3 regions of the Mesorhizobium sp. B2-7-3 genome follow, and region 3 is predicted to be linked to each of the others. Evidence: riboswitches for the same ligand, from Rfam matches in the RefSeq annotation. Region 3 holds a riboswitch; each other region holds the start of a gene.

Region 1 (4,537 bases), on a different contig from region 3:
TTGACGATGTTGCCGGCGCCGGTCTCACTCTTCGCGCCCGTGCCGGGATAAAGCGGCATCTGGTGCGTCGAGCAATAGAGCACCGAGGGATCGTCCCAAAAAATATCCTGGGTGCCGTTGCCGTGATGCACGTCCCAGTCGACGACAGCGACACGCTCGGCGCCATGCTTCCTCTGCGCATGGCGCGCTGCGATTGCCGCCGTGTTGAAGAAGCAGAAGCCCATGGCCGTGGTCTTTTCGGCATGGTGGCCGGGCGGGCGGGCGGCGACGAAGACGTTGTCGGCGCGGCCCGCAAAGACGTCGTCGACGGCGGCATTGGCGGCACCGATCGCCGTAATCACCGCCTGCCAGCTTTTCGGGCTGGCGGTGGTGTCGGCGTCGATGCGGGCAATGCCTTCGTCGGGGATGGCGGCGCGGACACGCGCGACGAAATCGGCGGGATGCGCGTAGAGGATGGTCGCCTCGTCGCCTTGCAGTGCCTCGACGCGGTCAAGCGCGGCAAAAGCTTCGTCGTCGAGCACGCGCTCGATGGCGCGCAGGCGGTCGGGCCGCTCAGGGTGACCGGGCGGGGTGATGTGTTCGAGAAAGATCGGGTGCGTGTAGAGACGGGTGGCCATGCCCCCTATCTAGTGCCCCGGCGCCGTGATGGCCATGCGTCGCGGCTTGATCGCTGGGGAAAATCGAACCTGCGTCCATTGATGTCGCTGCGGGCATTGGCGTCGCCGGCCCTTCGGAGTAAGACTGCCGCTACTGCCTGGTGCCTGCCGGTCTGTTTGTTTTAGCCGCATTCTGCGACGCCAAGTGATTCCACTTGGCTGCAAATGCCCTGGCGGGAGAATCGGGAACACGGTTGAACTCCGTGGCGTGCCCAACGCTGTGAGGGGGACCGCGCCGGTAAATGCCACTGTCGATGACGGGAAGGCACCGGACGCGGGTTGATCCCGAGCCAGAAGACCGGCCTGGCAGGCATCGTCATCCGCATGGTCAGGCGGATGACATCGGTTGCAATCGCAAGGGGACAAGCGATGCCGGAAGCTATGACCACTCCAATGGGCGATGGATTTGACCAGATTGCGCGCGACGCTGTTTACCGCGCCATCTTCACGCGGCGCGACGTCCGCAGCCATTTTACATCGGAGGCCATCGACGACGAGGTGCTGGCGCGGCTGCTGCTTGCCGCCCACCACGCGCCATCGGTCGGCTTCATGCAACCTTGGAATTTCATCGTCATTCGCGATGCCGCGCGGCGGGCGGAAGTGCGCGACCTGTTCCTGGCCGCGCGAGAACGGGAACTGCCTGAAATCGAGGCAGAACGGCAGGCGCTCTACCGCAAGCTCAAGCTCGAAGGCATTTGCGAAAGCGCGCTCAACATCTGCATCACCTGCGACCGCGAGCGCTCGAAAGGCTCGCCGCTGGGGCGCTGGCACAATCCGGAGATGGATCTCTACAGCACGGTCTGCGCGGTGCAGAATTTCTGGCTGGCGGCACGCGCCGAGGGCGTCGGCGTCGGCTGGGTCAGCATCATCGAGGCGCAAGCGCTGAAAAGCTTGCTGGCCATTCCCGATCAAGTGACGCCGATCGCCTATCTCTGCGTCGGCCGCGTTTCCGAATTCGCACCGAAGCCGGATCTCGAAACACACGGCTGGGGCCGGCGGCTGCCGTTGCCCGAGCTTATCATGAGCGAGACTTTTCGCGGACAAGGCGAAGCGCCGCTCAAATCAGCAGTGGCGTGGCTCTGTACCGCCGCCGGTGCGCCCGCGAGCCTAGCCGATCAGCGCGTCGCGCCGGCCGTGCCCCAGCGCGAACCGCCGAAAGTGGAGAGCGCCTTGTCCTTGAGTTCCCTGAACTTCGACGAGGCTTCGGCCAGCCTGGCGTCCCAGGCGGCATCGGGCACCTGACCCTCGATGGTCTTGAAATAGACCTGCATCAGGCAGGCAATGGCGAACGGCTCAATGAAGGCCGCCTTGAAGGCCCAGGCAAAGACGATTGCCAGCACGAAAGCCCAGCCGGCGAGCTGCCCGGGCATGACGTAAAGAATAGCGGCTGCCGGAGCCAGCATCAGCAGGAAAATCACGAACGACACGCCCCACATGATGACCCCTAGCCAGACGGCATTCTTGACCATGGTCTTGCCGTTCTGGGCGTAGAGCACAACGCCTTGGCGCGCGGTTTCGAACGGCGAGGACGAACTGATGCGGATGTTGTAGCCGAGAATGATCTCGTCGACATAGGTCAGCGACAGGCGAATCACCGTGTTGAGGAACGAAACCAGGCCGCTCAGGCCAGGAATGGGCAGGAAGGCCGCGATGCCGCCGAGCAGGCCGGTGATGGCGCGTATGGCGCCCTTGACCAATTGGTCGACGACGAAAAGGATATTGGCCTCGGCAAAACGCTCGGTCACGACTTCTTTCGCGTAGGCGATCTGGTTCTGGCCGTGGGGAATATCATTGCCGTCGATCAGATGCACCATGACGGCGATATGGCCCGCCTTGACGACGTAGAGGATGTATTCGCGGATCCAGTAGACGGCGATCGAGACGATGCCGAAACCGACCACGCCACCCCACATCGCAAAAGACAATGGTCCGTCGGGATCGGTAGAAATATGGCCGACGCCATAGCCGACGGAGGCGCCGGTGCCGGTGGCCACGATGTAGGCCAGCGTGATGCCGAAATAGACGATCATGCGAAAGACAATGAAAGGCCAGGTCCGCATCATGATGGACACCGACCTGCCGATATCGAAATCCCACATGCCCCGAATCTCCCCTCAGAGATGGCTGCGGAGGATGCGCTCAAACCGGCTATTGTCAATTGCAGGCAGTGGCGGGACTGCCATGGTGGTTCATCTTGAAAGCGCTTCCGGCTTTTTCAGCAGGCCTTCGAGCAATTGCTTGAACGCGGCCACCACCATCTTCGATGTCGTTTCGGGATCTTGCGAATTGGCGATGCGCTGCGCGGCCTGGCTGCTCGCCCCATTGATCAGCCGCGCTGCCGACTCCGGGTCGACGCCGGGGACGACCACCCCTTCCCGCTGCAGCGCTGTCAGATGATCGGTCATTGAACCGACGCAGGCATTGGCATTCGACCACAGTGCCGGATCGCCCAGCACAGCCGGACCATCCCGGAACATGATGCGCTGGATTTCCGGCTCCAGCGCCATTTCGATATAGGTGGTGCATTCGTCGACGAAATGCTGCCAGCGGGTCGGCGCCCGCGACGCGACCTCATTCACCCGGGCCGCCATTTCCGCGTCGATTTCGGCGATAACCGCCTCAAGCAGTCCCCTCTTGTCGCCGAAGTGATGATAAAGGGCGCCGCGCGTCAGCCCGGCCGACGCGGTGAAATCATCCATCGACGCTTCGGCATAGCCGATGGTACCGAAAGCCTGGCGTGCCGCGGTGATCAGCTTGGCGCGTGTTTCGGCGATCATCTCCTTGCGCGGTCGATGCATGCTTCCGGCCTTACTTACATACGCTCCGTATGCCAATTGACATACGCGACGTATGCTCTATTTAACACTTATACGTCTCGTATGTAATTGTTGAATCGCCCCTTGTCGAGGAACAGGATCATGCAAAACCCCTATTCGGAAATGTTTCGCGCTCCCGGAGCCAGGGGCTTTGCCGCCGCCGGCTTCATGGCGCGCCTGCCGATCGCCATGGCCCCGATCGGCATCGTGGCTATGCTGTCGCAGACGCGTGGCGAATACTGGGTGGCGGGTGCGGTTTCGGCGACATTCGCCTTGGCCAATGCCTTCCTGGCGCCGCAGATATCGAGGTTGGTCGACCGCCTCGGCCAGACGCGGGTTGTCGTACCCACCACCATCATCTCCGTGCTCGCATTCGCGGCCCTGATCGCATCGGCCAATCAAGACTGGCCGGTATGGACGCTGTTCGCGTCGGCGCTGCTGGCCGCGGCGATGCCAAGCATGCCGGCCATGGTGCGGGCGCGCTGGACCGAGATTTTCCGGGGCCGGCCCGAGATGAACACCGCCTTCGCCTTCGAGTCGGCGGCGGACGAACTGGTCTATATTGCCGGCGCATCGCTATCTGTGGGCCTCAGCGCCGCGCTGTTCCCGGAAGCGGGCGTTGCCGTCAGCACGCTGTTCCTCGCCTTGGGCTCGACAGCCTTCATTCTGCAGCGTTCGACCGAGCCGCAAGTGCGGCCGGTGGACCATGGCTCCAGCGGCTCGGCAATCCGCCTGGGGCCGGTCCAAATCATCACCTTCGCCATGATCTTCATCGGCGCGACCTTCGCGACGACGGAGGTGAGCACGGTGGCGATCACCAAGGAACTCGGCCAGCCGGGCACTGCCAGTCTCGTCATCGGCGTCTATGCGCTGGGCTCCTTCGTGCTCGGCATCATCATCGGCGCGCTCAACCTGAAAGCACCGCTGCAACGCCAGCTCGCCATCGCGGTTGCCTTGGTCGCGCTCGGCACACTGCTGCCGCTTACCGCCAGCACCGTGCCAGCGCTCGCGCTGACTGTCTTCATCAGTGGCGTGGCGATCTCGCCGACCTTCATCACCGCCTTC
Region 2 (4,537 bases), on a different contig from region 3:
GATGGCTATTAATTGTTGCCGAAGAGGTTGTGGTCGGCGCCCGTCACAGGCGTCTGGGCAGCCGGCTCCGACTTCTTGGTCGAAGCGGTGTAGGAGCTGTCGACAGTGGCCGTGGGGGTCGCGGCGTTCGAACCATAATGGTCGCTGCTAGCGAAGGCGCTGCCGGAAATAGCCAGAAGGGCGGCGGCAGTGAGAATGATCTTTTTCATTTTTGTACTCCAGTATTTTTCCCGTCCGTCTAGCGGCGTGTCTTGGGATTAAATCGCGTCGTTCGGACAGCCCCGATGTGGGAGAGCCCCCTTGCCGTTTCCAATCACGAAGTTGTTCAGCGTGGACCATGACTCCACCACTTGAAATTGTACCAACGCCTTCTACATGTCTTATTTTTCCATTTGATATCAAATAGTTGCATAAGATCACGCCCCGATCACCAACTGTGTCGGAAGGCTGGGCGTTCACACCGTCCTGCACGCACCGTCAACAGAAACGAACCGTTCGGTTCGATTTTAGACTCTGCTAATAGTCACTTTTCGAAACCATTAACCCTTTTCCGGCCCGCTGAGGGTCGAAAACGGTGCCCGCGCACCTGGCGAGAAGAGGCGATTCCCCCGCTGCAACCGCGCCGGGACGATCCCGCGTACGTGTCGCGCCGCATGGATGCGATGTCGCTTTCGTGCCGATGTCGCAAACCCTGTCGTGATTAGATCGAGCGATCTCAGGTGCCGCTGCGTGACGACGGAGCGGAGAATTGGGAAGCCGGTCAGATTCCGGCGCTGCCCCCGCAACGGTGGTGGAGTTCAAGTCGCAACGGGAGACCACTGGGCGAAAGCTTGGGAAGGTGTCGCGATGGTCCGCCAGGACAACTCCAGAGCCCGGAAACCAGCCCGAGATCGCTAGAACTCGACTGATCGCGGTGGGCGGTCAAGGGGCGGATGGTGTTGTCCGGCTTTCGCCGGCTTGCGCCCAGTCCTTCCTCCATCACCACCAGTTCAGTCCTTGAAAATGAGGACAGGACATGGACGCGCGCAACGACATGCTGAGGCTTTTAAACGGCCGCAGACAGGGCCTTTCGCTGGAACAGCCCTTCTATACCGACCCGGACTACTTCAAGCTTGACATGGAACTGATCTGGTATCGCGACTGGCTGTTCATCGGCCATGATTGCGAGTTGCCCAAGCCGGGCAGCTTCATCACCGTGCAGATCGGCGATTATCCGGTCGTGCTGGTGCGCGATCAGCAGGGCAAGATCAACGCTTTCCACAATTCCTGCCGCCATCGCGGCAGCCGCGTCTGCAACACCGAGAAGGGCATGGCCGCCAAACTGGTGTGTCCCTATCACCAGTGGACCTACGAACTCGACGGCCGGCTGCTGTTCGCCCGCCAGATGGCCGATGGGTTCGACAAGAGCCAGTTCGGGCTCAAGCCGGTCGCCTGCGAAAGCGTCGCCGGCTATGTCTTCATCTGCCTGGCCAAGGAGCCCGCCGACTTCGCGCCGATGCGGGCGATGATCGAGCCCTATCTCCTGCCGCACCGGCTGAGCGAGGCCAAGATCGCCTTCGAGAGCACGATCATCGAGAAGGGCAACTGGAAGCTGGTCTGGGAAAACAACCGCGAATGCTACCATTGCGCGGGCAATCATCCTGAGCTGTGCAAGACCTTCCCGGAAGCGCCGACCGTGACCGGCGTGCAAGGCGCCGACAGCGATCCGGAGATGCTGGCCCACTGGGCGAGGTGCGAAGCTGTTGGCCTGCCCAGCAAGTTTCGCATCGACCCGGCTGGACAATACCGCGCCACCCGCGCGCCGCTGCTGCGCGATGCCCAGAGCTACACGATGACCGGCAAGCGGGCGGTGAAGAAGAACCTGTCCGACAGCGTCTCGGCCGACCGGATCGGCACGCTGATGCACTATCACTACCCGACAACCTGGAACCATATCCTCGTGGATCATGCGGTGACGTTCCGCGTGCTGCCGGTCAGCGCCACGGAAACAGCGGTTACGACCAAATGGCTGGTCCACAAGGATGCCGTGGAAGGCGTCGACTACGATCTCGCCGAACTCACCCATGTCTGGACCGAGACCAACGACCAGGACCGCCGCATCGTCGAGGAAAACGCCTTCGGCATCCTGTCGCCGGCCTACGAGCCCGGTCCCTATTCGGAGCTGCACGAGGGCGGCGTCATCCAGTTCGTCGACTGGTACGCGCGCTTTATCGGCCCACGGCTTTCCGAAGACGGCCGGCCTGCTCTGCGCAGTGTCGCCTAGCGCATGTCGGCCAAAACTGTGCAGCGGCTTTGGGATCACGACACGCCCAAAATGAAAGGTATGCAGGGATGAACGCCATGACTGATCTTGGCCTCTATCGCCACCTCGACCAGATGGCGCCGTGGAACGACAGGCTGCAGGTGCTGGAAGTAACCGGCGTCAGCGACGAGGCGCCCGACGTCAAGACCTTCACCTTCCGCTCCGACAACCAGACCTGGTTCCGCTACAAGCCGGGCCAGTTCGTGACGCTGGAATTGCCGACACCGGACGGCCCGCTGATGCGCACCTACACGCTGTCATCATCGCCGTCACGGCCATTCTCGATCGCGGTGACGGTGAAGGCGCAGGCGGGCAGCGTCGGCACACGCTGGATGTTCGATCACCTGACGCCCGGCTCGCACGTCAAGGCCTATGGACCGGGCGGCGACTTTTCGCTGCACAGCCACCCGGCGGCGAAATACCTGTTCATCTCGGCCGGTTCGGGCGTGACGCCGATGATGTCGATGCTGCGCTGGCTGAACGACTGCGCGCCATGGACCGATGTCGGCTTCGTCAATTGCGCGCGGCGCCCGGAAGAGATCATCTTTCGCAAGGAACTCGAACTGCTCGGCGGCCATATGCCGGGCCTGTCGCTCGGCTTCATGATCGAGGAGCGGTCGAGCCGCGAGGGCTGGTACGGCCATATGGGCCGCATCGACGCCATCCGGCTGCCGCTCCTGGCGCCCGATTTCCGCGAACGCGAAATCTTCTGCTGCGGCCCCGACCCTTTCATGCGCGCCGTGCGCGGCATGCTGGAGGCCGCCGGGTTCGACATGGCAAAATACCATCAGGAGAGCTTTGCCGCGCCGGCGATGGAGGAAATCCCGGCGCCGTTTGCCTCGCCGGCTGAAGACGGCGCGGCGATTTGCGTCGAAGCCGCGACGCCGATCCGCTTCGCGCTTTCGGATGTCGACGCCGACTGTGTCGGCGGCCAGACCGTGCTGCAGACGGCGCGCGCCTCGGGCGTGCGAATACCGGCCGCCTGCGAATTCGGCCTTTGCGGAACTTGCAAAGTGAAGAAAGTCTCCGGCAGCGTCGAGATGAGCCACAATGGCGGCATCCTCGATCATGAGATCGATGATGGCTTCATCCTGGCCTGTTGTTCCAAGCCATTGTCGCCGCTTGAAATCGAGGCTTGATCCGCCCGGCTTTCGACTGAACCCGGAAATGGTCCCGCGTTGCCGGCAAAGGTTACCTTGCCAAGGAAGACCTGAAAGTTTACAGGCGTTGTTGGTGGAAGCGGTCCTGCTGGCGGGCAGGAAATGCAGGACGGGGCAACAATGACGCATGACTCCCACGCCTATGCGGTAGCGAGCCGGGATATCGTTTTCGAATCTTTCGATGGCGAGGCCGTGGTGCTCAATCTTGCCAATGGCAAATATTTCGGCTTTTCCGATTCCGGCAGCAAGGTATGGCAGGCGCTTTCATCCGGCGCGGACGCCCAGGCTCTGGTCGGGCTGAGCGCCGGCGGCTCGACAATAGGCCAGGCCGAACTCGAACGCTTCATATCGCAATTGCTCGAATTGGGTTTGCTGGTGCGCTTGGACGCGGCGGCGCAGCCTTTGCCGGGCGATTTGCCTGCCGAGCTTGCCGCCACGAACGAGCCGCTCAATGTGAGCATTCACGACGACCTCGCCGACCTGATCGTCGTTGATCCCATCCACGAGGTCGAGGAACCTCTCGGCTGGCCGGCGGTCAAGCAGGCTTCCTGACGGGGCGGCCGCAGCGTGATGGAAGGCGATTGATGCCGCGCGTCACGCTCGAAACCTTGCCGGATTACGCCAGGTATCTCATCGCCGCCGCTGAAGGCGCGGCCGCGTGCTATCCGACCATGCGAAAGGTTCGCCTGCCCTGGCTTGAACTGACCGTGCATCTCGGTCACGGCGTGCTTGCCGATGCATTGGGCCATGCTTTTGTCGAGCCCGGGCATGACCAGCCGGCACCGTCCACGGGTCGCATCTTCATCGCGCATCCCGGCATTGACGGCATCCCGGAGCCGGCGCACTGGGGCGATGCCCATTTCACCGAGCACGGTTTTGCCAAACGGCTCGCCGAAGCCGGTTTGCGCGGGCACCATTTCCACGACCTGGATTTCTGGCAGGTCTACGATCCGCACCGCCGCGTCGGCGTGCAGCTGATGGCCTCGGCCGATGCCTTTCCGCCCTGGGAGCCGGGAGCACCGCTGCGCGCCTTCCTGCACTGGGAATATGCCGCGCGCGGCATGCGGCTGACGCA
Region 3 (4,537 bases):
GCGGCGAGGGTTAGCGCAGCACTTCCAGCGAAGCAAGTCAAACCTTGTTCAAAACACCGAGCTGGACGGCATTCCGGGAGAAACTGGTCCCATCCGCTCCTGTTTGATTTCCTTCGCTTTTCACTCCACTTTTGTCTCCTGACAGGGTTGCCGCCAAAACCCTGCTAGCATGGACGGGAATCACGCCGGGCAATGACGCCAGACAGGTCCATCAGGGACGCATACGCATGAAGGAAAAGATCTCGCTTGCCGCCGCCCGGCGCATCGCGCTCGCCGCCCAGGGATTTCTCGATCCCCGCCCCGCCGGCACGCCGGACCGCCGCCATTTCGCCCGCGTTCTGTCCCGCACCGGCCTGTTGCAGATCGATTCCGTCAGTGCGGTGGTGCGCGCTCATTACATGCCGCTCTATTCGCGTCTCGGCCCCTATCCCCTCGCTTTGCTCGACAACGCCGCCGTAACGCGCAAGCGCACCGTCTTCGAATATTGGGCGCATGAAGCCTCGTTCCTGCCGGTCGAGACCTACCCACTGATGCGCTGGCGCATGCAGCGCGCCGAGCAAGGCGATGAAATGTATCTGGGGCTGGCCAAATGGGGCCGCGAGCACGCCGCCTATATAGAAGAGATCTACCGCGAGGTCGTCGCGCGCGGGCCGATCGCCGCTTCGGCGCTCGAAGGCCAGAAAGGCTCCGGTGGCTGGTGGGGTTGGAGCCATGCCAAGCACGCCTTCGAATGGCTGTTCTGGGCCGGGCGCATCACCACCGCGCACCGGCGCGGCTTCGAGCGCTTTTACGACCTGCCGGAGCGCGTGCTGCCGCAGGCGATCCTCGATCTGCCGGTACCGACGCCTGAGGACGCGCACCGCGAATTGCTGCGCATTTCCGCCCGTGCCCATGGCGTGGCGACATCAGGCGACCTGCGCGATTATTTTCGGCTCTCGCCGGCCGACATGAAAGGCCGGCTGGAGGAACTGGTCGAACTCGGCGACTTGCTGCCGGTCCGTGTCGAGGGCTGGGACAAGCCGGCTTACCTTCACAAGGACGCCCGTATCCCGCGCAAGATCGAGGCCCGCGCTCTGCTGGCGCCGTTCGATCCGGTCGTCTTCGAGCGTTCGCGCTCGGAGCGGCTGTTCGACTTCCATTACCGCATCGAAATCTACACGCCGGCCGACAAGCGCCAATACGGCTACTATGTCCTGCCTTTCCTGCTCGGCGACAGGATCGTGGCGCGCGTCGACCTCAAGGCTGACCGGCCGGCCAGTGTCCTGCGTGTCCATGCGGCCTATGCGCAGGCCAACGCACCGGCGGAGACTGCGGCTCAACTCTTCGAGGAATTGAAGCAGATGCAGGGCTGGCTTGGCCTCGAGCGCATGGAAATAACGCCTGCCGGCGATCTCGGCCCGGCGCTGTCCGACATCGCGGTGTCGTAAGCTCGCGTTGACACCGCTGCCCGCAAGAGCCTAAATCCCATCCAGACGGTCTCCTCTCGGCAAAGGGAGGAGCCAAGAGGGAATGCGGTGCGGGATTGAAGATCCCAAATCCGCGGCTGTCCCCGCAACTGTGAGCGAAGAGCCAAGGCCGAAAGCCACTGGGATTGTCCCGGGAAGGCGGCTACCCAAGGCGATGACCCGCGAGCCAGGAGACCTGCCGTCTGGAATGCAAGAATCCGATCGCCTGGCGGGTTTTCCGGGCAAGGAGCCTGATGTGGATCGCGACAGCAGTTTTTCGGCTGAAACAACCGACATTTCGTCCGGCGGGGATCATCCCCTGGTCGGCATCACGGTCATCGTCTGCGCTTCCTGTCGCGACGAGACCGGCTCCGATGCCCATCCCCGGGCCGGCGAACTTTTGGCCGAAGATACGCGCCAAGCCGCCTCGGGCGAGAAGATTCGCATCCGCACGGTCGAATGCCTCGGCAATTGCAAGCGCCGGCTGAGCGCCGCGGTCCTGCGCGACGGCTGCTGGAGCTATGTGTTCGGCGATCTGACCACGACCAGCGGCGCCGATCTCGTCACCGGCGCGAAACTCTTCGCCACCTCGAACGACGGCCTCATTCCCTGGCGAGGCAGACCCGATAGCCTCAAGCGCGGCCTCGTTGCCCGCATCCCTCCCCTCGACATGCTGAAAGATTGATCATGACAACATCTCTGTCCCGCGTTCCCTGCACCGTCGTCACCGGCTTCCTCGGCGCCGGCAAGACGACGCTGGTCCGCCATCTCCTGGAAAACGCCGGCGGCAAGCGGATCGCCATCATCGTCAACGAGTTCGGCGACATCGGCATCGACGGCGAGATCCTCAAGGGATGCGGCATCGACACCTGCCCAGAGGAAAACATCGTCGAACTGGCCAATGGCTGCATCTGCTGCACCGTGGCCGACGATTTTGTGCCGGCGCTCGACAAGATCCTGTCGCTGACGCCGAAGGTCGACCATATCCTGATCGAAACCTCGGGCCTCGCTCTGCCCAAACCGCTGGTCCAGGCTTTCCAGTGGCCGACGGTGAAGAGCCGCGTAACGGTCGATGGCGTCATCGCCGTGGTCGACGGTCCCGCACTGGCGGAAGGCCGCGTCGCCAATGACATGGACGCCCTGCAGGCGCAGCGCGCGCAGGACCAGAGCCTCGACCATGACGATCCGGTCGAGGAAGTGTTCGAGGACCAGATCGCCTGCGCCGACCTAATCATCCTGTCGAAGAGCGACCTAATGGATGCCGCCGGCTCGGCTCGCGCCAAGGGCATCGTCAACGAACACTCCGCCCGCGCCGTGAAGATCGTGCCGACGTCTCATGGCAAGGTCGATCCCTCGGTGCTGCTCGGGCTCGGTCTCGCCGTCGAGGACGACATCGAGAACCGCAAGTCCCACCATGACGGCGCATTCGATCACGAGCATGACGACTTCGACACGTTCATCGTCGACATTCCCTCGATCGCCAATCCCGACGAGCTGGCAAAGCGCGTCGCCGCGGCCGCCGAACAGGAAAACGTGCTGCGCGTGAAAGGCTTCGTCGAGGTCGGCGGCAAACCTATGCGGCTCCTGCTGCAAGCCGTCGGCCCGCGCGTCAATCATTACTACGACCGCGCCTGGACCGCTGGGGACGACCGCCGCTCGCGGCTCGTCGTCATTGGCCTCAAGGGGCTGAACCGCCCGGCGATCGAACGTATCCTCGCCGGCTGATTTTCAGGCCCGGGCCGCGATGCACATCCTCACCACGACCTCCGCCTCGCTCGACGACCTCGCCGAGCCTGTCGATCTCAGGCAGACGCCAGCGGATATCGTGGCCCTGTCCTTCACCGACAGCGATCTCGCCGGACTGGCTGCGGCGTGGAAGGCCGATGCCGGTCGCCTGCCCTCTATGCGCTTGGCCGCACTGCGCGACCTGCGCCATCCCATGTCCGTCGACCTCTGGATAGACAGCGTCGCCCGCCACGCCAAAATCATCCTGGTGCGCATCCTCGGCGGCTACGACTGGTGGCGCTATGGCTGCGACCAACTGGCGGTGATTGCCCGCGAACGCGGCATCAAACTGGCGCTGCTTCCCGGCGAAAGCCACGACGAGGATCTCAGGCTGGTCGAAGCCTCGACGCTGCGGCGCGCCGAACTGGACGGCCTGCTCGGCTATTTCCGCGAGGGCGGCCCGGCCAATATGGGCGCGCTGGTGCACAGGCTGGCAGGCTTGGCTGGACAGGATGCGCCCGTCGCCAACCCGGTCAGCGTGCCGAAGGCCGGTTACTATCAGGCTGGATTGGGGGTCGCGGAGGAGCCGACCGGTTCCAATAGCGGCACTCCCATTATCCCGATTCTCTTCTACCGATCGATGCTGCTCGCCGCCGATGTCGCCCCGATCGATGCGCTGGCCGAGGCTTTGCGCTCCAGGGGATTGGCACCGGTCCCGATCTTCGTTTCCAGTCTGAAGGATCCGGTGTCGCTTGCGTTCGTCGAAAATGCCGTCGCATCGCTGAAACCCGCCGCGATCGTCACCGCGACCGCGTTCGCTTCCGGCGCCGAGCCCGGCGTCGAAACCTTGTTCGACCGCGCCGGCGTGCCCGTCTTCCAGGTCATCGTTGCCACCACGCGCCGAGACATCTGGGAAAACAACCAGCGCGGCCTGGCGCCCGCCGACCTTGCCATGCATGTCGTGCTGCCCGAACTCGACGGCCGCATCCTCGCCGGCGCCATTTCCTTCAAGGCCGAGAGCGATATCGATCCGGCGCTTGGCCATCGTGCGTTGGCGAACCGCCCGGAACTGGATCGGGTGGAGCAAGTGGCGGGTCGAGTCGCGGCTTTCATCCGGCTGCGCGAAACGAAGCGGGAGGAGCGCAAGCTCGCGATCCTGATTCCCGATTATCCCAGTGCACCTGGCCGCACCGGCTATGCGGTCGGGCTGGATGTGCCGTCCAGCGTGCTGGCCATGCTGCACGACCTGAGCGAACATGGCTATGCCGTTGAGGGGATTCCGCAAACGCCGCGTGAATTGTTGGATTTGCTGGAGCATAGCAACGGTGGGCTGAGGCTGGCAGACTATAACTCCTTTTCGACGGAGT

What was found. A riboswitch is a leader RNA that binds a small molecule or an ion and turns the genes downstream of it on or off. The one in region 3 is predicted to bind cobalamin.
Region 1: linked by a shared signal. The riboswitch ahead of bluB (5,6-dimethylbenzimidazole synthase) and the one ahead of FJW04_RS13880 (DUF1636 family protein) in region 3 are both predicted to bind cobalamin.
Region 2: linked by a shared signal. The riboswitch ahead of FJW04_RS00015 (aromatic ring-hydroxylating dioxygenase subunit alpha) and the one ahead of FJW04_RS13880 (DUF1636 family protein) in region 3 are both predicted to bind cobalamin.

Annotation. Positions count from the first base shown of each region.
Region 1 covers NZ_VFTY01000006.1:48,615-53,151, forward strand. The annotation lists gene FJW04_RS15070 (histone deacetylase family protein) at 1-617, opposite strand, end outside; cobalamin riboswitch at 796-978, shown strand; partial or broken gene bluB (5,6-dimethylbenzimidazole synthase) at 1,050-1,655, shown strand; gene FJW04_RS15080 (hypothetical protein) at 1,772-2,755, opposite strand; gene FJW04_RS15085 (TetR/AcrR family transcriptional regulator) at 2,846-3,454, opposite strand; gene FJW04_RS15090 (MFS transporter) at 3,575-4,537, shown strand, end outside.
Region 2 covers NZ_VFTY01000001.1:264-4,800, forward strand. The annotation lists gene FJW04_RS00010 (DUF680 domain-containing protein) at 9-209, opposite strand; cobalamin riboswitch at 701-903, shown strand; gene FJW04_RS00015 (aromatic ring-hydroxylating dioxygenase subunit alpha) at 1,016-2,263, shown strand; gene FJW04_RS00020 (hybrid-cluster NAD(P)-dependent oxidoreductase) at 2,341-3,441, shown strand; gene FJW04_RS00025 (PqqD family peptide modification chaperone) at 3,583-4,014, shown strand; gene FJW04_RS00030 (serine kinase) at 4,047-4,537, shown strand, end outside.
Region 3 covers NZ_VFTY01000005.1:270,057-274,593, reverse strand. The annotation lists gene FJW04_RS13885 (winged helix-turn-helix domain-containing protein) at 228-1,427, shown strand; cobalamin riboswitch at 1,457-1,664, shown strand; gene FJW04_RS13880 (DUF1636 family protein) at 1,702-2,130, shown strand; gene cobW (cobalamin biosynthesis protein CobW) at 2,133-3,170, shown strand; gene cobN (cobaltochelatase subunit CobN) at 3,190-4,537, shown strand, end outside.